One region of the Thauera aminoaromatica genome, then DNA from elsewhere that is predicted to be linked to it. Evidence: predicted binding sites of a transcription regulator. Region 1 holds the regulator's gene; the other holds the start of a gene.
What was found. Region 1 encodes HrcA, which represses chaperone genes, less so after heat shock. Its sites were predicted from a motif close to TNTTAGCACTCNNNGNCNNNGAGTGCTAANA; they were not measured.

Region 1 (10,782 bases):
ATTCGAGGTCGAGGCGATCGACGATGACGAAGTCACGGATGGTCAGGCGGCGGAGCATGGCAGCGGCGGTCGCGGGTGGGGTTGGGACGGGACGACGGGGCCTGAGGAGTGGCGGCGCGGAGATCGGGCGGCGGGTGCGCTCACACCCTCGGCGCCGCGCTCCAGTGCAGCTTCTGGCGCAGCATCGCGAAGTAGGAATAGCCCTCGGGATGCAGCAGGCGCAAGCTGCGGCTCGAGCGTGTCATGCGCACGCAGTCGCCCGCGCGCAGGTCGAAACGGGTCTGGCCATCGAAGTGCACCCGGGCGTCGTGCGGCGGCAGCAGCACGATGTCGATGCGGCAGGAGTCGGGCAGCGTGATCGGGCGTGCGGTGAGCGCGTGCGGGCACAGCGGCACCAGCGCGATCCCGCCCACGCTCGGGTGCAGGATCGGGCCGTTGGCCGACAGCGCGTAGGCGGTCGAGCCGGTGGGGGTGGATACGATCATGCCGTCCGAGCGCTGGGTGTAGACGAACTCCTCGTCGATCGACAGCTCGAACTCGATCATGCGCCCGAGCTCGCCCTTGTTCACCACCACGTCGTTGAGGGCGAGCGTGTGGAACACGCGTGCGCCGCCGCGCAGCACCTCGACGTCGAGCATGAAACGGTCCTCGGCGGTGAAGGCGCCGTCGAGGATCTCGGCGAGGCGCTCGGTGGCCGAGCTGCGCGCGATGTCCGTGAGGAAGCCGAGGCGGCCGAGGTTGACGCCCACCAGCGGGACGCCGTGCTCGATCAGCCGGCGCGCGGTGTGCAGCATGGTGCCGTCGCCGCCGATCACCACCGCGAGGTCGGCGCTCGCGCCGATATGCTCGTAGCTTGCCACCGGGAAGTCGTGGGCGCCGCCGATGGAACTCGCGGTGCCCTGCTCGATCAACACCGCAAGGCCGCGATCGCGCAGGAAGCGGGCGATCGACAGCACCGACTCGGCCACGTCGGGGCTCTGATATTTGCCGATGAGGGCAAGCGTGCGGAATGGCGTGCTCATGGGCGCCGATTAAACCACAATCGTCCCCGCGCTTGACACCGCCGCGCCCGCGCGCGGTGGCCCGCAGTGGCCAGCGCGGGCGTGCTTCAATAGAATCGGCCTCTCGACTCCAGGCAGCCATGAATCCGCTCGACGCACGCTCCCAGATCCTCCTCAAGACCCTGATCGAACGCCACATCGCGGACGGCCAGCCGGTCGGCTCGCGCGCGCTGTCGCGCTATTCCGGTCTGGAGCTGTCGCCGGCGACGGTGCGCAACGTGATGAGCGACCTCGAGGAGATGGGCTTCATCGCCAGCCCGCACACCTCGGCAGGCCGCATCCCGACCGCGCTCGGCTATCGTTTCTTTGTCGACTCGCTGCTCACCGTGCAGCCGCTCGAGAACGCCCGCGTGCGCGCCCTCGAAGGCCAGCTGCTGCCCAACCAGCCGCAGCGCCTGATCAGCTCGGCCTCGCACCTGCTCTCCGAACTCACCCAGTTCGCCGGCGTGGTGGTGGCACCGCGCAAGGACGCGGTGCGCATCCGCCAGTTCGAGTTCATCAGCCTGGCCGAAAATCGCATCCTGCTGATCATCGTCACCACCGGCGGCGACGTGCAGAACCGCCTGCTGATCACCCGGCGCGCCTACACGCCGACCGAGCTAAACGGCGCTGCCGCCTACCTCAACGAGCACTTCGCCGGCCTGTCCTTCGAGGAGATCCGCCGCCGCCTCGGCGACGAGCTGCGCCAGCTGCGCAGCGACATGAGCGAACTGATGACCGCGACCGTCGACGCCGGCTCGGAAGCCGCCGAAGACAACGCGGCGAGCTACGTACTTTCGGGCGAAACCAAGCTGCTCGACGTCGAGGACCTGTCGAGCAACATGTCGCAGCTGCGCGAGCTCTTCAGGCTCTTCGAGCAGCGCACCGGCCTGCTCCAGCTGCTCGACCTGTCCAACCGCGCCGAGGGCGTGCAGATCTTCATCGGTGGCGAATCCGGCCTCGCCCCGCTCGACGGCTGCAGCGTGATCACCGCGCCCTACGAGGTCGACGGCCAGGTGGTCGGCTCGCTCGGTGTCATCGGCCCCACCCGCATGGCCTACGACCGCGTGATCCCGATCGTCGACATCACCGCCCGGCTGCTCTCGAACGCCCTCTCCTCCAAGCACTGATTCCGGCGTGCGCCTGCCTTGCCGTGCGCACGCCCCCACCCGAGGACCACGATGCCCCGTTACCGGCCCGAACCGATCCACCGTCACGACAGCACGCCGCGCACCGGCGTGCTGCTGGTCAACCTGGGCACCCCCGCCGCCCCCACCGCCGCCGCGCTGCGTCCCTACCTCAAGCAGTTCCTTTCCGACCCGCGCGTGGTCGAGATCCCGCGCCTGGTGTGGTGGCCGATCCTCAACGGCATCATCCTCAACACGCGGCCCAAGGCCTCGGCACAGAAATACGCCAGCATCTGGACCGACGAGGGCTCACCGCTGCTGGTGCACACCGTACGTCAGACCAAGCTGCTCGCCGGCTATCTCGCCAAGGACGGCTACGACGGGCTCGACATCGATTACGCGATGCGCTACGGCGCACCCGCGATCGGCGACACCCTGGACGCGATGCGCGCGCGCGGCTGCACCCGCATCCTGGTGGTGCCGATGTACCCGCAGTATTCCGCGAGCACCACCGCCACCGTGGTCGACGAGGTCGGCCGCAGCCTGGCGCGCTGGCGCAACCAGCCCGAGATGCGCTTCGTGCGCAATTTCCACGACGACCCTGGCTACATCGATGCGCTGGTGAAGAGCGTGCGCGAGCACTGGGCGGCCAACGGCGAGCCCGAGCGCCTGCTGCTGAGCTTCCACGGCGTGCCGCGGCGCTCGCTCGATCTCGGCGACCCCTATCACTGCGAGTGCCACAAGACCGGCCGCCTCGTCGCCGAAGGCCTCGGCGTGGCACGCGAGCGCGTACTGGTCACGTTCCAGTCGCGCTTCGGCAAGGCAGAATGGCTCAAGCCCTACACCCAGCCCACCCTGGAACAGCTCGCCGCCGAGGGCGTGCGCCGCGTCGACGTGATGTGCCCGGGCTTCGTCGCGGACTGCCTGGAGACGCTGGAGGAGATCGCGCTCGAGTGCAAGGAAGCCTTCCTGGAGAAGGGCGGCCAGGCCTTCCACTACATCCCCTGCCTGAACGAGCGCGACGCCTGGATCAAGGCGCTGGCCGCGCTGGTGCGCAAGCACCTGGGCAACTGGCTGGAGATCGCCGCGCCGGACGCCGCCGCGCGCAGCGCCGCACTCGAGCGCGCACGCACGCTCGGCGCCGGGCAGTAGCCGCGATGCCCGCCCGCACAGACTGGCCGAAACAGCCCGGCTCGGAGGGATTCAGGCGGGTGCGGGCGGACTCCACCCGCAATTCATTCAGTAGTCGACGATCTGCAGGTCGTGCACGACCGGCGCCGCGCGCACCGCACGCACCGCCGCGGGGGCGTGCTCGGCCGCCTGGCGCGACACCGCCGCAAGCCGGCGCACGGCGACGGTGCCAAGCTGGCGACGGAAGCGCTCCAGCACTTCCTCGCTCGCAAGCGCGAGCGCGGCGGGGTTGACTTCGAGATAGCTGAGCTCGTCGAGCGACACCGCGCTCAGCAGCTGCTTGTGCTCGAGCTGGTCGAGCCAGGCCTGCTCGCCGAAAACCTCGCCCGGCCCCACCTCCAGCACCCGCCGCCCGCCGATGGAGAGCTCGACCTTGCCCTCGAGCACGATCCCGAAGCGCTGATCGAGGTCGCCCTCGCGCATCAGGCCGAGGTCGCTGCCGACCTTGCGCCAGGCGCAGATCCGCATCACCTCCCACAGATCCACGTCCTCGAACTCGGTGAAGAAGGCCAGTTTGCGCAGGCGCGCGAAGCGCTCGGCGTCGTGGTGCACGTGACCTTCGTCGAGGATCTGGTAGCGGACCGCGGCGAGGTCCTTGGCGAACTCCGCGCCGTTGCGGTAGCGCGAATAGAGGTCCTTCTCGAGCGCCTTGCGGATTACCGCGTCCATCTGCTCGGGCACGTCCGGGTTGAGCTGCGAGACCGAGGGCGGATCGGCGTTGATGATCTTATAGACGAGCTGCGCCGGATTGCTCGCGCGGAAGGGCAGCCGCCCGGTCAGCATGTGGAACAGCAGCACGCCGAGCGAATACAGGTCGGTCTTCTGGTTGAGCGGATAGCCCTTGATCTGCTCCGGGCTCATGTAGGCCGGGGAGCCTACGCCCATGATGAAGGTCGAGTCGGTGTCGAGCTTCTTGTTGATGTTGAGCGCGAGGCCGAAGTCGGTGATCTTCACGTTGTCCTGCTCGTCGACCAGGATGTTCGCCGGCTTGATGTCGCGGTGCACGATGCCCTGGCGGTAAGCGTGGTCGAGCGCCATGCAGCACTTGAACACGATCCCGATCGTGCGATGGATGGGCAGCAGGTTCTGGAAGCTGCAGTAGCGCTCCAGCGAGCCGCCCGGGAAGTACTCCATCACCACGTAGGCCTCGTCGGGCTCGATCGAGGCATCGTGGATACGGATGATGTTGGGGTGGTCGAGGCGGCCCGACACCACGCGCTCGGCCTTCAGCAGCTTGATCAGGCGGCGGTTCCACTTCGCCTCGTCGCGCGCCTTGTCGTCGAAGCGCACGTGCTTGAGCGCCACCGGCTCGGGGTAGTCCGGGGTCTCGGCGAGATAGACCACCGCGGTCGCGCCGCGGCCGATCTCCTTGATGATCCTGTACTTGCCGATGCGTTCGGGAATCCGGTTCATGCTGTCTTGCAGGGCGGGGGCGCCCGCGCGGCCGGCGGGCTTCGGCGCGATTGTTGCACGATCCGGTGCCGGCGTGCGCCTCCACACCCGCAGCGACGCGCGGGATTGTCCGCCCGGGCCGCGCATGCTTGAATGAGGCTCTCCCCGCAACTGCCCGCCAGGAGCCGCCTTGAGCGAAGCCGTAGACCTGCTGATCAACGCCCGCTGGATCGTCCCCGTCGAACCGCGCGACGCTGTGCTCGCCGACCACGCGGTGGCGATCCGCGGCGGACGCATCGTCGATCTCCTCGGCCAGGACGAGGCGCGCACGCGCTACGTCGCGGACGAGGTGGTCGAGCTGCCGCGGCACCTGCTGATCCCCGGCCTGGTGAACCTGCACACCCACGCCGCGATGAGCCTGCTGCGCGGCATCGCCGACGACCTGCCGCTGATGCGCTGGCTGGAGGAGGCGATCTGGCCGGCCGAGAGCCGTCACGTTTCCGCCGCCTTCGTGCGCGACGGCACCCTGCTCGCCGCGGCCGAGATGATCCGTGGCGGCATCACCACCTGCAGCGACATGTACTTCCACCCCGAGGCGGCGGCGGAAGCCTTCGCCGCCGCGGGCATGCGCGCGGTGGTCGGCGCGGTCGTGCTGGAATTCCCCACCTCGTACGCGAGCGACCCCGAGGACTACCTGCGCAAGGGCCTGGCCGCCCGCGACCGCTGGCAGGGCCACCCGCGGCTCGGCTTCTCGATCGCCCCGCACGCGCCCTACACCGTCTCGGACGACAGCTTCCACCAGGTGCAGACCCTCGCGGACGAACTCGGCCTGCCGATCCATGTGCACATCCACGAGACCGCACAAGAGATCGCCGACTCCCTCGCCGTCCACGGCTGCCGGCCGCTCGCTCGCCTCGCGCGCCTCGGCGTGCTCGGCAGCAATCTGATCGGCGTCCATGCGGTGCATCTGGACGAGGCCGACATCGAACTGCTCGCCCGCCACGGCTGCAGCGTCGCGCACTGCCCCACCTCGAACATGAAGCTCGCCAGCGGCATCGCGCCGGTGCCGCGCCTGCTCGCCGCCGGCGTCCCGGTCGGCCTCGGCACGGACGGCGCGGCGAGCAACAACCGCCTCGACCTGCTCCAGGAGATGCGCCACGCCGCGCTGCTCGCCAAGGTCGGCAGCCTGGATGCCACCGCGGTACCGGCGCATGCCGCCTTGCGCATGGCCACGCTCGGGGGCGCGCGCGCATTGGGCATGGACGATCGCATCGGCTCGATCGAAAAAGGCAAATGCGCCGATCTTTGCGCACTCGACCTTTCCGCACCGCAATGCCGGCCCTGTTTCGATCCGGTGTCGCATCTCGTCTACGTATGCGGTCGCGAAAACGTCTCCCACGTGTGGATCGACGGCGAAACCCGCGTGGACAAAGGCGTCTCGCTGTTGCATATTAACGACACCGAATTGCTCCGGCTCGTGTCGATGTGGCAAACTAAGCTCGGTAATTGAACTGGATATACTGGTACAAACCGACACGAAGACGGCAGATTCGCCAGTCTTCATTTCGTTCAGTGGCAATTCCGGCGACTCGCCCTTCAAAGAGGAAACCATGATCAAACAATCCAAGAAGCAGATGCTCATGCTGGCCGCCATCGCCTCGATCGGCCTGTCCGCCCCGAGCGCTTTCGCTCAGGTCAGCGACGTCGTCGTCGCCGGCAAGGGTGAAATCCCCTACGTGATCGACGCGCGCAACGTCGTCGCTCGCAGCGGCACCGGCCTGTGCTGGCGCACCGGCTACTGGAGCCCCGCCGCCGCCTCGACCGCCCTCGCCGGCGACCTGCCGGTCGGCTGCGCTTGCGACAAGGACATCGTCCCCGCCGACAAGTGCACCGTGAAGGCTGCTGCCGCGGCTCCGGGTCCGAAGCCCACCGCCGACAAGGTCAAGCTGTCGGCCGACGCCCTGTTCGACTTCGACAAGGCCGTCCTGAAGGCTGAAGGCAAGGCCAAGCTCGACCAACTCGCCGCCCAGGCCAAGTCGCTCAAGCTGGAAGTGATCCTCGCCGTCGGCCACACCGACCGCCTGGGTTCCAACACCTACAACCAGCGCCTGTCCGAGCGTCGCGCCGCCGCCGTCAAGACCTACCTGGTCTCGAAGGGCGTCGATGCCAACCGCGTCTACACCGAAGGCAAGGGCGAAACCCAGCCCGTGACCGGCAACAAGTGCGACAAGGTCGGTGGCCGCGCCGCGCAGATCTCCTGCCTGCAGCCGGATCGTCGCGTCGAAGTGGAAGTCATCGGCTCCAAGTAATTCCGGAGTCGGTAACCCGAAAGCCCTGCCTCGGCGGGGCTTTTTCGTTTGTGCCGGGCGCGCGCGCACCCGGTGCCCGTGCGTGCAAGCAAGGACCCTCGAACGCCATGAACACCGTCAACGCCGATCCCGCCGAACTGCAGAAATTCAGCGACCTCGCCCACCGCTGGTGGGACCCCGCCTCCGAGTTCCGTCCGCTGCACGAGATCAACCCGCTGCGCCTGGGCTGGATCGACGGCAAGGCCGCGCTCGCCGGAAAGAAGGTGCTCGACATCGGCTGCGGCGGCGGCATCCTCGCCGAGGGCATGGCCGCGCTCGGCGCCGAGGTGACCGGCATCGACCTATCCGAGAAGGCGCTCAGCGTCGCCCGCCTGCACCTTTTCGAGAGCGGCCACAAGGTCGACTACCGCCACATGAGCGCAGAGGCACTCGCCGAGGAATCGCCCGGCCGCTTCGACGTCGTCACCTGCATGGAAATGCTCGAGCACGTCCCCGATCCGGCCAGCATCGTCACCGCTTGCGCCCGGCTGGTAAAACCCGGCGGCCACGTCTTCCTGTCCACGCTCAACCGCAATCCGAAGTCCTACCTGTTCGCGATCGTCGGCGCCGAATACCTGCTCAAGTTGCTCCCGGCCGGCACCCACGAGTACGCCCGCTTCATCAAGCCCTCCGAACTCAGCCGCCATTGCCGCAATGCGCACCTGGACGTGCAGGAGATCATCGGCCTGTCCTACAACCCGCTCGCCAAGACCTACTCGCTCGGCCGCGACACGGACGTAAACTATCTGATGCACACCGTCGCCGCCGGCTGAACCTCGTCCGGACAGCTCGAGTTCGACGCGGAGAACCGGGCGCTGGCGGGCCGCTCGACCCGGCCGCAATTCAGTTCATGCATGTGCGGCAGGCATGCATTAAACTGCAGACGAGCGATTCCCTCCCCGGGGAGCAAGGCGATGAGCTTCCGCCACCTGAAAAGCCTGTTCAATCCACGCTCGATCGCCGTGATCGGCGCGAGCGCGCGCGAGCGCCGCATGGGCAACGTGCTCATGCGCAACCTGCTTTCGGGCCAGTTCGCCGGCCCGATCATGCCGGTCAATCCCCGCCGAACCTCGGTGGCGGGCGTGCTCACCTACCCGAGCATCGCCGCGCTGCCGCAGACGCCCGACCTGGCGATCATCTGCACCCCCGCGCCGCTCGTGCCCCGCCTGGTGGAGGAGCTCGGCGAACGCGGCGCGCGTGCCGTGATGGTGATGGCCAACCAGCTCGACACCACGCTCGGCGCCGACGGCCGTCCGATCGAGCGCAGCATCCTCGAGATCACCCGCCGCTACGAGATGCGCCTGCTCGGTGGCGGCACGCTGGGCATCCTGGTACCCGGACTCGGGCTCAACGCGACCTTCTCGCAGATCGCCGCGCGCCCCGGCAAGCTCGGCTTCGTCTCCCAGCGCGACACGGTCGGCACCATGGTGCTCGACTGGGCGCTGCGCAAGAAGGTCGGCTTCTCGCACTTCGTCTCGCTCGGCGACAGCCTGGACATCGGCTTCGGCGAGGTGCTCGACTTCCTCGCCGCCGACTCGGGCACGCGCGCGATCCTGCTCTACATCGAATCCATCCAGGATCGCCGCGCCTTCATGTCGGCCGCGCGCGCCGCCGCGCGCAACAAACCGGTGATCGCGATCAAGGCCGGACGCTCGCCCGACAACCCGCTGATGGGCGTCTCCGACCCGCTCTTCCTCGAGATGCCCAACCTGGTCAGCCACGACGACGTGCACGACGCGGCGCTGCGCCGCGCCGGCATCCTGCGGGTGGACCAGCTCGAGGAGATGTTCGGCGCCGCCGAGACCGTGCTGCGCGCCCGCCCGCTGCGCGGCAACCGCCTGGTCGTGCTGAGCAACGGCGGCGGTGCCGGCCTGATGGTGGAGGACAGCCTCTACCTTGCCGGCTACAGCCTGCCGGCGCTCAAGGAGCAGACCATCGAGCGCCTGCGCCGCTTCATGTCGCCGGCCTGGAACGGACGCAATCCGCTCGAGATCCGCGTCGACTCCGAGCCGGCCTGCTACGAGCGCCTGCTCAAGATCCTGCAGGAAGAGCGCGACGGCGACGCCGTGCTGCTGATCCACACCCCGAACGCGCTCTCCAGCAGCATCGACACCGCGCAGCAGGTCATCGCCACCGCACGCGAGACCGGCATCAACCTGATGACCTGCTGGGTGGGCGACGAGAGCGTGGAGAAAGAGCGCAACCTCTTCATCAACGCCGGCATCGCCACCTTCGACTCGCCCGAGCACGCGGCCAGCGCCTTCCTGCACATGCACCGCCACCGCATCGCCTCCGAGGTGCTGATGGAGGTGCCGACCTCCGAACCCGAAGCCTTCAAGCCCGACGCCGCGCGCGCGCGGGCGGTGATCCAGGGCGCGCTCGCCCAATCGCGTGCCAGCCTGACCGAGTCCGAATCCAAGGACGTCCTCGCGGCCTATGGCGTGCCCGTCATCCAGACCCACCTCGCCGCCACCCCCGAAGAGGCCGCGCAGATCGCCGGCCGCATCGGCCTGCCGGTGGCCTTGACCCTGATGTCGCGCGACATCCGGCGCAAGTGGGACGTCGGTGGCGTCGCGCTCAACCTCGAGAGCACCGAGGCGGTCCAGGTCGCCGCACGCGGCATGATCGAGCGCGCCGGCCGCGCCGAGCCGCCGGTGTCGGTGAGCGGCTTCACCGTGCAGCGCATGGTGATGCGCGGGCACGCGCGCCAGCTGCTGATCGGCGTCAGCACCGACCGGCTGTTCGGACCGGTGATCGTGTTCGGCGAAGGCGGTCGCGCGCTGGAGATCTTCCGTGGCCTCGCGGTCGGCCTGCCGCCGCTCAACAAGCCGCTCGCCGACGACCTCATCACCCGCAGCAAGGCGGCAGCGCTGCTCGAGGCGCGCAGCCACCTCCCCGCGGCCGACCGCGACGCGCTCGCGCTCACCCTCACCAAGGTCTCGCAGATCGTCGTCGACCATCCCGAGATCCACGAGATGGACATCAACCCGGTGTTCGTCGACGAGCACGGCGTGCAGGCGCTCGACGCCCACATGCGCCTGCGTCCGGCCACCGCCCACGAGCACCGGCTGGCGATCCAGCCCTACCCGAAGGCGCTCGAGGAGCCCTCTCGGCTGCGCGACGGCCGCCCGATCCTGCTGCGCCCGATCCGCCCCGAGGACGAGCCGGCGCACTACGCCTTCCTGTCGCGGCTCACCCGCGAGGACTTCATCTATCGCTTCTTCAACTACATCCCCGAGTTCCCGCGTCGCGAGATGGCGCGCCTGACGCAGATCGACTACGACCGCGAGATGGCCTTCATCGCCACCGCGACCGGCCCCGACGGCAAGCCCGAGACCCTAGGCGTTTCGCGCGCGGTGGCCGATCCGGACAACCACACCGCCGAGTTCGCCCTCGTCATCCGTTCCGACCTCAAGCGCCAGCGCCTGGGCTCGATCCTCATGGACAAGCTGGTGCGCTACGCGCGCGAGATCGGCATCCAGCGCCTCGTGGGCGAGGTGATGGGCGAGAACGAACCGATGCTTGGCCTGCTGAAGCACCTGGGCTTCAAGCTCAAGGCCTCGGAGGAGCCGGGGGTGGTGCGGGCGAGCTTCGAGCTCCGACCACCATCGGAGGGGTAAGGCGAGTCGACGGAGGCGCGAGCAGCGATTCATGAGGCGACGCGGCGCCGGTAGGCGGTCGCCG
Region 2 (10,782 bases), 360 kb from region 1:
TGCAGAGCGTCCGCTGGAGCTGCGCCTGCTGGCCGACATGCTGCGCATCCGCCGCATGGAGGAGAAATGCGCCGAGCTCTACGGTGCCGGCAGGATCCGCGGTTTCCTGCACCTCTACATCGGCGAGGAAGCCTGCGCCACCGGCGCGATGCACGCGCTCGCCGCCGACGATAACGTCGTCGCCACCTACCGCGAGCACGGCCACGCGCTGCTGCGCGGTGTGGGCATGGACGCGATCATGGCCGAGATGTTCGGCAAGGCGGCGGGCTGCTCGCGCGGGCGCGGCGGCTCGATGCACCTGTTCGACGTGGCGCGCCGCTTCTACGGCGGCAACGCCATCGTCGGCGGCGGCCTGCCGCTGGCCGTGGGCCTGGCGCTGGCGGACAGGCTGCAAGGCGTGCGCCGCGTCACCCTGTGCGTGTTCGGCGAAGGCGCGATGGCCGAAGGCGCCTTCCACGAGTCGATCAACCTCGCCGCGCTGTGGCAGCTTCCGGTGCTGTTCTGCTGCGAGAACAACCTGTACGCGATGGGTACGGCGTTGGCGCGCTCGGAGTCGCAGACCGACCTGTGCGCCAAGGCGGCGAGCTACCGGGTCGCCACCTTCCGCGCCGACGGCATGGACGTGCGCGCGGTGTTCGACACCGTGAGCCGCGCGGTGCGGCAGGTGAGGGAGGGGGGCGGCCCGGCCTTCGTCGAGCTGCAGACCTACCGCTTCCGCGCGCACTCGATGTTCGATCCCGATCTGTACCGCGACAAGGCCGAGATCGAGGAGTGGAAGCAGCGCGGCCCCATCCACAGCCTCTCCGCGCAGCTGAAGGCCGAGGGCAGGCTCGACGAGGAGGCCTTCCTCGCGCTCGATGCCGAGGCCGAAGCCGAGGTGGCCGCCGCGGTCGCGTTCGCCGAACAGGCGCCATGGGAGCCGGTGGCGGATCTGCTGAAGGACGTGCACACGCCGGCCGGCGCGGCCGCAGGGGGTACGCCATGAGGATGAGCTACCGCGAGGCGCTGCGGCTGGCGCTGCGCGAGGCGCTGCAGAACGATGCGCGCGTGTTCCTGATGGGCGAGGACGTCGGCCGCTACGGCGGCAGCTATGCGGTGTCGAAAGGCCTGCTGGAGGAGTTCGGCCCCGAGCGCATCCGCGACACGCCGCTGTCCGAACTCGGCTTCGTCGGCGCCGGCGTGGGGGCGGCGCTCGGCGGCCTGCGTCCGATCGTCGAGGTGATGACGGTCAATTTCAGCCTGCTGGCGCTGGACCAGATCGTCAACAGCGCCGCCCTGCTGCGCCACATGTCCGGCGGCCAGTGCTCGGTGCCGCTGGTGCTGCGCATGGCCACCGGCGCCGGGCGCCAGCTCGGCGCGCAGCACTCGCACAGCCTGGAGAACTGGTACGCCCACATTCCCGGCATCCGCGTGCTGGCGCCGGCCACCGTGGCCGACGCGCGCGGCATGCTCGCGCCGGCGCTCGCCGACCCCGATCCGGTGGTGATCTTCGAGCACGCCCAGCTCTACAACCTGGAAGACGAGTTGCCGGACGACTGGCGCTGCGACATCGCCCGCGCCGCGGTGCGCCGCGCCGGCGCGCAGGCAAGCGTGTTCGCTTACGGTGGCTGCCTGCCCAAGGCGCTGCAGGCGGCGGAAGAACTGGCGGCCCAGGGCGTCGAGGTCGAGGTGGTCGATCTGCGCGTGCTGCGCCCGCTGGACATCGACACCGTCGCCGCATCGGTGCGCCGGACGCATCGTGCGGTGGTGGTGGACGAAGGCTGGCGCAGCGGCAGCCTCGCTGCCGAGCTGATCGCGCGCATCGTCGAGACCTGCTTCTACGAGCTCGACGCGCCGCCCGCGCGGGTGTGCAGCGAGGAGGTGCCGATCCCGTACGCCAAGCACCTCGAGGAGGCCGCCTTGCCTCAGGTGCCGAAGATCGTCGCCGCGGTGAAGGAGCTGCTGAATGTTTGAGTTCAAGCTGCCTTCGCTGGGCGCCGACATGGACGAAGGCAAGCTGCTGGAGTGGCTCGTGCGCCCTGGAGACAGGGTCGTGAAGGGTCAGGTCGTCGCCATCGTCGACACCTCCAAGGCGGCGGTGGATGTCGAGATCTGGCAGGACGGCACGGTGCATGAACTGCTCGTGGAGCCGGGGACGCGGATGGCGGTCGGCACGGTGATGGCGACGCTGCTGGAGCCCGGCGAGGCGCCGGCGGCGAAAAGGACGCGCACGAAGACCGTGAAGGCGGCTGCAGCGGCGGCGGTGCCGGTGGTCGAAGCGCCCGCGGCGAAACCCGCGCCGGACGTCTCGCCCGCGCCGGCCGGGCGCTTGCGCGTCTCGCCCGCCGCGCGCAAGCGCGCCGAGGCGCTGGGAGTGGAGCTTGCCGCGCTGTCGGGCAGCGGCCCGGGCGGCGCGGTCACGCTGGAGGACGTGGAGCGTGCCGTGGCGGTTGCACGACTGCCTGCTTCACCACCCGCGGCGACGCCAAGCCCGATCTCCGCTGCCGAGCGCCAGGCCGAGACCCGCCGCGCCATCGCCGCGGCGATGAGCCGCTCGAAGCGCGAGATCCCGCATTACTACCTGTTCGAAACCGTGCCGATGGCGCGCGCGCAGGACTGGCTCGGCCGCGCCAACGCGGGACGCCCGATCACAGAGCGCCTGCTGATGGCGGTGCTGCAGCTGAAGGCCGTTGCCTTGGCGCTGCGCAAGTACCCCGAGCTCAACGGCTTCCACCGCGACGGCCAGTTCGTCGCCGCGCAGGGCATCCACGTCGGCGTCGCCATCTCGCTGCGCCAGGGCGGCCTGATCGCCCCGGCGCTGCACGACGTGGACCACAAGCCGCTGGATGTGCTGATGCGCGAGCTCGCCGACCTGGTCAGGCGCACGCGTGCCGGTTCGCTGCGCAGCTCGGAGATGGGCGATCCGACGGTCACCGTCACCAATCTCGGCGAGCAGGGCGTGGAGGCGGTGGCGGGCGTGATCTATCCGCCCCAGGTCGCCCTCGTCGGCTTCGGCCGCATCGCGCTGCGGCCCTGGGTGCGCGAGGACCGCGGCGAGCTGTGCGTGATGCCCGTCGTCACCGCCAGCCTCGCCGCCGATCATCGCGTCTCCGACGGCCACCGCGGCGCGCTGTTCCTCGCCGAGCTGCGCGAGCTGCTGCAGCGGCCGGAGGAACTGTGAACTCCCATTCCGGACGGAACCGCCATGGACGACACCGAACTGCGCAGCATCGTCATCGCAACGCTGAAGGAAATCGCTCCGGAAATCGAGGAGGCCGGGCTGCGCCCCGAGCGCCCGCTGCGCCAGCAGGTCGACCTCGATTCGATGGACTGGCTGAACTTCCTGGTCGGTCTTGCCGGGCGGCTGGCGGTCGAGATTCCCGAGGCGGACTATCGCAAGCTCGCGACGGTGAATGACCTGGTCGCGTACCTGCGCGACGCGCGCCGGCGAGCCGGCTGAGCCCGACGACGATCGCCCGAACGGCCGCAAACGTCCGGCCGGTGCCGACCCCGCTCTCGGCGCGCGCCACCTGCGTCAGGATGCGTGCGGCCGGCCTCGATGCCCGGCCGCGTCGGCGTCGTCTTCGTGTCCCCGCCGCGCAAACTCGCGCTGCATCCTCGCCAGCTTGCGCAGGCCCTCGACGACGCGCCGGCTCATCGAGCCCGCAGCCATCCTGCCCTGCTCGTCCGGCACGCCCGCCGCCACGCCGGTGAGCAGCTCCACCGCCTCGTCGGCGTCGGCCACCGCCCACACGGCGAAGCGCCCGGCCCGCACCGCCTCGACCACGTCGTCGCGCAGCATCAGGTGGCAGACGTTGGCGCGCGGAATCAGCACGCCCTGGCGGCCGTCGAGACCGCGCACCGCGCACAGGTCGAAGAAGCCCTCGATCTTCTCGTTGATCCCGCCTACCGGCTGCACGACGCCGAACTGGTTCACCGAACCGGTCACGGCGAGCGACTGCTTCACCGCCACGCCCGAGAGCGCCGAGAGCAGGGCCACCAGCTCGGCGAGCGAGGCGCTGTCGCCCTCGACGCCACCGTAGGACTGCTCGAACACCAGGCTCGCCTTGAGCGAGAGCGGCAGCATCCAGCCGAAGCGTGCGGCGAGGAAGGCGGACAGGATCAGCACGCCCTTGGAGTGGATCGGCCCGCCGAGCTTGACCTCGCGCTCGATGTCGATGACCTCGCCGGCGCCGGCGCGCACCGTGGCGGTGATGCGCTGCGGGTGGGCGAAGCTGTCTTCGCCGAGCGGCACCACCGCCAGGCCATTGACCTGGCCGACGTGGCTGCCCGCGGTGTCGATCAGCCACTGCCCGCGCAGGATCTGGTCGAGGTGGCCGAGGCGGATGCGTTCGTGGCGGCGCCGGTGGGCCGCGATCGCGGCGTCCACATGCTCGCACTCGATGCGCGCGGCGCCGGCGGCGAGGGCGAAGTGGGCCGCCTCGCGCAGGCGGTCGTCGAGCGGCTGGGTGCGCGCGCTCAGGCGCTCGGCGTCGGCGGCGAGGCGCGCCGCGTGCTCGATCAGGCGCGCCAGCGCCGGCGCCGACAAGGGCGGCAGGCCGGCGCGGCGCGCCAGGGTGGCGAGCAGGCAGGCGTAAGCGGCGGTGTTGTCCGCGGAGCGTTCGATCTCGCTCTCCATGTCGGCGTTGATGCGGAACAGCGCGGCGAACTCGGGATCGTAGCGGCCGAGCAGGTAGTAGGTCAGGCGATCGCCGATCAGCACCACCTTGAGCTCGAGCGGCATCGGCTCGGGCTCGAGCTGCACCGAGCCGGTCACCCCGATCAGCTCCGAGAGCGACTCGATGCGCAGGCGTGCGGATTTGAGCGCGCGCTTGAGCCCCTCCCAGGCGAAGGGCTGGGACAGCAGCTTGAGCGCATCGAGCACCAGGAAGCCGCCGTTGGCGCGGTGCAGGGCGCCGGCGCGGATCAGGGTGAAGTTGCTCACCAGGGTGCCCATGTGCACCAGGTGGTCGATGCGGCCGACCAGGTTCTGCAGCGTGGGGTGGTCTTCGTACACCATCGGTCGGGTGCCGTCGGCGGGGTTGGCGACGAGCAGGTTCACCAGATAGCGCTGCACGCTGATGCTGCCGGTGTAGGTCAGCGTCTCGCTGTCCTCGTCGGCGTGCGGCGTCGCGCGCAGCGACTCGCCGCTGGCGACGACGTCGGCGAGCACCGCGTCCAGATGCGCGCACACCTCGGGCAGGTCTGCGTGACGCGCCTTCAATTCGTCGACCATGTGGGTGACGGTGGCGCGGATCGCCTCGCGCCCGGCGTCGCGGATGCGGTTCTGCAGCTCGTGCCGCCAGCGCGGGAAATCGCCCATCAGGCGGTGCAGGCGCTCGTGCAGCGCGCGGATGTGCTCGCCGAGCTCGTGCTGGCGTGCCTCGGGCAGCTGCTCGAATTCTTCCTGCGTGAGCGTGCTGCCCTCGTCCTTCATCGGCAGGAAGGCGAAGCCGTGCGGGGTGCGCAGCAGCGCGACGCCGAGCTTCTGGGCCTCGTCGCCGAGGCTGCGCAAGGCGCTCTCCTCGCGCGTCTTGGCCTCCTCCTGCAGGGCCTCGATGCGGTTGCGGTGCTCCTCGCTCTCGAACACCGCGCCGATCGCCGGCACCAGCTCCTCGACGAAGCGGGCCAGATCGTCGCGCAGCGCCGGGCCGCGCCCGCAGGGCAGGCGCAGCAGCCGAGGCTGGGCGGCGTTGGCGAAGTTCCATGCGTAGCACCAGTCCGCGGGTGCATCGCCGCGGCCGCGCGTGTCCTCGAGCAGGCGGCGGACGAGCTCGTGGCGGCCGCTGCCGGGGTCGCCGAGCACGAAGAGGTTGTAGCCCTCGGCGCGGATGTCGAGGCCGAGCCGGATCGCGTCGACCGCGCGGCCGTGGAGGCGGGCGACGTCGAGCTCGGGCAGTTGGGCGGAGGTTTCGATGCCGAGCGCTGCCGGGTCGCAGCGAGTCGCCAGGCGCTCGACGGGCAAGGGGGCCGGCGGCGTGAGCGGAGCGGACATGGGCGCGCCTCCTGCGCTTGGGGTTCTTCTGCGAGTCATCTTAACCCCGGGGCGGGGCGGCGGACCAAGCGGGGAGGAATGCGCGGGGCGGGCACCGTGCGCCCACGGGAGGAGGGGGCACGAACGTGCGAGAGCCGCAGGCGCGAGGGAGACGACGCTGCTGCGGGCGAGGCCTCGTTTACCTCACCCGGAACGGCAGGTTCGCCGTCCCTGCCTTGCCCTCGCGGTCGCGCACGGTGATGAAGAGGCGGTAGGCGCCGGGCTGCGCCGGGGCGACGAAGCTCACGCTGGCGGCATCGGCGTGCAGCACGCGCACGTCGATGCGCGTGGGCGGGGTCTCGGCATCGCCGCCCTTGCGCAGGTCGGTGGCCTCGGCGTGCACGGCCCACTCGGCGGCGAGCGCGCTGCCGTCGTGGGCGACCGCGTCGATGCCGGCGGAGATCTCCGCGCCGGCGGCGAACTCGTCCGCGCCGATGCCGATGCCGCGGATGCGCGGTGCGGGCCGAGGCTGCGGCCGCCCCCAGGCGGCGGCGAGAGCGTCGCTCATCGCGGTGGGGCTACCGTCGGCGAGCAGCAGTCCGTGCCAGGTCGCGGTCTGTTCCTGCTTCGCGCCCCACAGGAAGGGGAAGACGCCGCGGATCTGCGCCTGCTGGTCGAGGAAGGCGAGGGCCTCGGTGAAGAAGCGCGCCTTCTCGGTGCTGGTGAGCTCGACCGGCGCGCCCCAGGGCTTGCGCCCGGCCTGCCACTGCCCGAGCGGGCCGAGCTCGGCGACCACCACCGGCTTGGCGATGCCGGCCGCGCGCAGGCGCTGCGGCAGGTCGAACACCGCACCGGCGTAGACGTTGATGCCGAGCAGCTCGACGTTGGGGCAGCAGCCGGCGAGTGCGCGGAAGGCGTCCATGCCGGTGTCGGCGACCACCATCATGGTGGGGTGGTCGGGGTCGAGCGCGCGGATGCGCGCGGCCAGCCGGTCGACCGCGCGCCACAGCGGCAGCGGGTCGGCGACCCCGGTCTCGATCTCGTTGCCCACGCCCCAGGCGAGCAGGGCAGGGTGCTTGCGGTGGCGGGCGACGAAGTCGAGCAGGGCGTCTTCCTGTGCGCGCATGGCGCGCGCGTCGGCGTAGTCGAAACCGTGGCGCGGGTGCTCCAGCCACAGCCCCATCACCACCTTCAGGCCGAGGCGGTGCGCCTCGTCGAGCACCCAGGCGTCGGACTGGCGGTACACGCGCACGACCTTGGCGCCGGCGGCGGCGAGGCGGGCGAGGCTGGCGCGGTCGCCCTCGAAGGCGGCGCCCTTCCATCGTGCGTCCATGGAGGCGGCGAGGGGGGGAGGTTGGCTTTGGGCGTGGAGGGGCGCCGCGGCGAGCGCCATCACGGCGCAGAAAAAAGTTAACAGGAAGCGCACTTGAAATCCTCTGGACCCGTCCCTATTATTAGCACTCGTTGGCGTCGAGTGCTAACAAGCCTCGATCGACGGGTGCAAGCCCGTCCATCGCCACAGCAGATCCTTTTCCTGCGGACTGGTTCCGCGTGTTTCATCAACCCAGACAGTTGAACCTCAGTTAGGAGAGAACTCGATGAAGATTCGTCCCCTGCATGATCGTGTGATCGTCAAGCGCCTCGAAGCCGAACGCAAGACCGCCAGCGGCATCGTGATCCCGGACAGCGCCGGCGAGAAGCCCGATCAGGGCGAAGTCCTCGCGGTCGGCAACGGCAAGATCCTCGACGACGGCAAGGTCCGTCCGATGGCCGTCAAGGTCGGTGACAAGGTGCTGTTCGGCAAGTACGCCGGCCAGACCGTGAAGGTCGAAGGCGACGAACTCCTCGTGATGCGCGAGGAAGACATCATGGGCGTGGTCGAGGCCTGAGCCTCCCCCGCACCGATCAACCCTAATCGAAACGATTCCGGAGTTCTGAAGAATGGCAGCTAAAGAAGTCAAGTTTGGTGATTCCGCCCGCGAGCGCATGGTCGCCGGCATCAACATCCTCGCCAACGCGGTCAAGGTGACCCTGGGCCCGAAGGGCCGCAACGTCGTGCTCGAGCGCTCGTTCGGCGCCCCGACCGTGACCAAGGACGGCGTCTCCGTCGCCAAGGAAATCGAGCTGAAGGACAAGTTCGAGAACATGGGCGCGCAGATGGTCAAGGAAGTCGCTTCCAAGACCTCGGACATCGCCGGTGACGGCACCACCACCGCGACCGTGCTGGCGCAGTCGATCGTGCGCGAAGGCATGAAGTTCGTCGCCGCCGGCATGAACCCGATGGACCTCAAGCGCGGCATCGACAAGGCCGTCGTCGCCACCATCGACGAGCTCAAGAAGCTGTCGAAGCCCTGCTCGACCAACAAGGAGATCGCCCAGGTCGGCTCGATCTCGGCCAACTCCGACAGCGACATCGGCGACATCATCGCCCGTGCGATGGACAAGGTCGGCAAGGAAGGCGTGATTACCGTCGAAGACGGCAAGTCGCTGCAGAACGAACTCGACGTGGTCGAGGGCATGCAGTTCGACCGCGGTTACCTGTCGCCCTACTTCATCAACAACCCGGACAAGCAGGTTGCCATCCTCGAGCAGCCCTTCGTCCTGCTCTTCGACAAGAAGATCTCCAACATCCGCGACCTCCTGCCGGTGCTCGAGCAGGTCGCCAAGTCGGGCCGTCCGCTGCTGATCATCGCCGAGGACGTCGAAGGCGAAGCGCTCGCCACCCTGGTGGTGAACAACATCCGCGGCATCCTCAAGACCTGCGCCGTCAAGGCCCCGGGCTTCGGCGACCGTCGCAAGGCCATGCTGGAAGACATCGCCATCCTGACCGGCGGCCAGGTCATCGCCGAAGAAGTCGGCCTGACCCTCGAGAAGGCCACCCTGGACGACCTCGGCCAGGCTGCCCGCATCGAAGTCGGCAAGGAAAACACCATCATCATCGACGGCGCCGGCCAGGCCGACCGCATCGAGGCGCGCGTCAAGCAGATCCGCGTGCAGATCGAGGAAGCCAGCTCCGACTACGACCGCGAGAAGCTGCAGGAACGCGTGGCCAAGCTGGCCGGCGGTGTTGCGGTGATCAAGGTCGGTGCCGCCACCGAAGTCGAGATGAAGGAGAAGAAGGCCCGCGTCGAGGACGCCCTGCACGCCACCCGCGCTGCGGTGGAAGAGGGCATCGTCCCCGGCGGCGGCGTCGCGCTGCTGCGTGCCCGCGCCGCGCTGGGCGAGCTCAAGGGCGACAACCACGACCAGGATGCCGGCATCAAGATCGTGCTGCGCGCCATGGAACAGCCCCTGCGCGAGATCGTCGCCAACGCCGGCGACGAGCCGAGCGTGGTGGTGAACAAGGTCGTCGAGGGCTCGGGCAACTACGGCTTCAACGCCGCCACCGGCGAGTACGGCGACATGGTCGAGATGGGCGTGCTGGATCCGACCAAGGTCACCCGCACCGCGCTGCAGAACGCCGCGTCCGTCGCCGGCCTGATGCTGACCACCGACTGCATGGTCGGCGAGCTGGCCGAGGACAAGCCGATGGGCGGCATGCCCGACATGGGCGGCATGGGTGGCATGGGCGGCATGGGCATGGGCATGTAACTGCCTGCCCGGGAAGGTCCGGTCCGCCGGACCTCCCGCCCGCTGCAAGCGAACAAGGCCTCGTCGAGGAATGCCCTCGGCGGGGCCTTTTTGCGTCCATCGGTTCCGGCACGGCGCGGGCCGTCCCGCGTCCAGCCGCCGGGGAGGCTGCCTGCGACTGCGCAAAGCGTGGGATAATTATTTAATTCGGGGAGTAAAAGTCGGTGGGGAGCGCCGCGGCCCAGATGGGCGGGCGCTCCCCGGAACGCCGCTGCGCGCAGCAGCCACGTCCCCGAAGACCGAGCAAAAGGAGAACAGCGGAAACATTCTCTGAATCTCCGCTTACAAGCAACTTACAGCCGGAATGCTATGCGTATCCTGTTGGCGGAAGACGATCCGGTGATCGCCGACGGCATCTGTCGCGCCCTGCGGCGCGGTGGTTGTGCAGTCGATCACGTGGCGGACGGCATGGAGGCGGATGCCGCGCTCGCGGGCCAGGGTTACGACCTGCTCATCCTCGACCTCGGCCTGCCGCGCATGAACGGCATCGAGGTGCTCAAGCGCCTGCGCGCGCGCAAGTCGGCTCAGCCGGTGCTGATCCTGACCGCGCAGGATGGCGTCGACGACCGCGTGCGCGGGCTCGATGCCGGTGCCGACGACTACCTCACCAAGCCTTTCGCCCTGCCCGAACTGGAAGCGCGCGTGCGTGCGCTTACCCGCCGCGGCACCGGCCAGCCGCGCTGCATCGAGATCGGTCAGCTGAGCTACGACCAGGCCGACCGCGTGGTCAAGATCGGCGGCCAGCTCGTCGAGCTGTCGGCGCGCGAGATCGGCCTGCTCGAGATCTTCCTGCTGCGTGTCGGCCGCCTGGTCAGCAAGGACCAGCTCGTTGACCACCTGTGCGGCTGGGGCGAGGAGGTGTCCAGCAACGCGATCGAGGTCTATGTCCATCGCCTGCGCAAGAAGCTCGAGGACAGCGGCGTGCGCATCGTGACCGTGCGCGGCCTGGGGTACTGCCTGGAAAACCCCGATGCTGCCCCTGCGGCGAAAGTCCAGGCCTGAGCGCGCGCCGCGCGGCGCAAACGCGCCGCGCAAGTCCGGGCCGCCGAACTCGCTGTTCGGCGAGATCCTCGACTGGATGCTCGCGCCGCTGCTGTTCCTGTGGCCGATCTCGATCATCGTCACCCACAACGTCGCCGACAGCATCGCCAACCAGCCCTACGATCTCGCACTCGCCGACGGCGTGCGCGCGCTCGCGC

Region 2: the regulator HrcA is predicted to act here: its motif matches at 7,406-7,436, upstream of groES (co-chaperone GroES).

The regions. Positions count from the first base shown of each region.
Region 1 is NC_011662.2:1,933,257-1,944,038, reverse strand. It holds gene recN (DNA repair protein RecN) at 1-58, opposite strand, end outside; gene TMZ1T_RS08520 (NAD kinase) at 141-1,022, opposite strand; gene hrcA (heat-inducible transcriptional repressor HrcA) at 1,142-2,170, shown strand; gene hemH (ferrochelatase) at 2,222-3,319, shown strand; gene TMZ1T_RS08505 (serine/threonine protein kinase) at 3,407-4,771, opposite strand; gene TMZ1T_RS08500 (TRZ/ATZ family hydrolase) at 4,941-6,260, shown strand; gene TMZ1T_RS08495 (OmpA family protein) at 6,361-7,059, shown strand; gene ubiG (bifunctional 2-polyprenyl-6-hydroxyphenol methylase/3-demethylubiquinol 3-O-methyltransferase UbiG) at 7,167-7,871, shown strand; gene TMZ1T_RS08485 (bifunctional acetate--CoA ligase family protein/GNAT family N-acetyltransferase) at 8,013-10,718, shown strand.
Region 2 is NC_011662.2:1,574,203-1,584,984, forward strand. It holds gene pdhA (pyruvate dehydrogenase (acetyl-transferring) E1 component subunit alpha) at 1-985, shown strand, start outside; gene TMZ1T_RS06950 (alpha-ketoacid dehydrogenase subunit beta) at 982-1,953, shown strand; gene TMZ1T_RS06955 (dihydrolipoamide acetyltransferase family protein) at 1,946-3,160, shown strand; gene TMZ1T_RS06960 (acyl carrier protein) at 3,185-3,439, shown strand; gene TMZ1T_RS06965 (Lon protease family protein) at 3,515-5,974, opposite strand; gene TMZ1T_RS06970 (glycoside hydrolase family 2 TIM barrel-domain containing protein) at 6,153-7,286, opposite strand; gene groES (co-chaperone GroES) at 7,552-7,842, shown strand; gene groL (chaperonin GroEL) at 7,895-9,544, shown strand; gene TMZ1T_RS06985 (response regulator transcription factor) at 9,893-10,585, shown strand; gene TMZ1T_RS06990 (sensor histidine kinase) at 10,554-10,782, shown strand, end outside.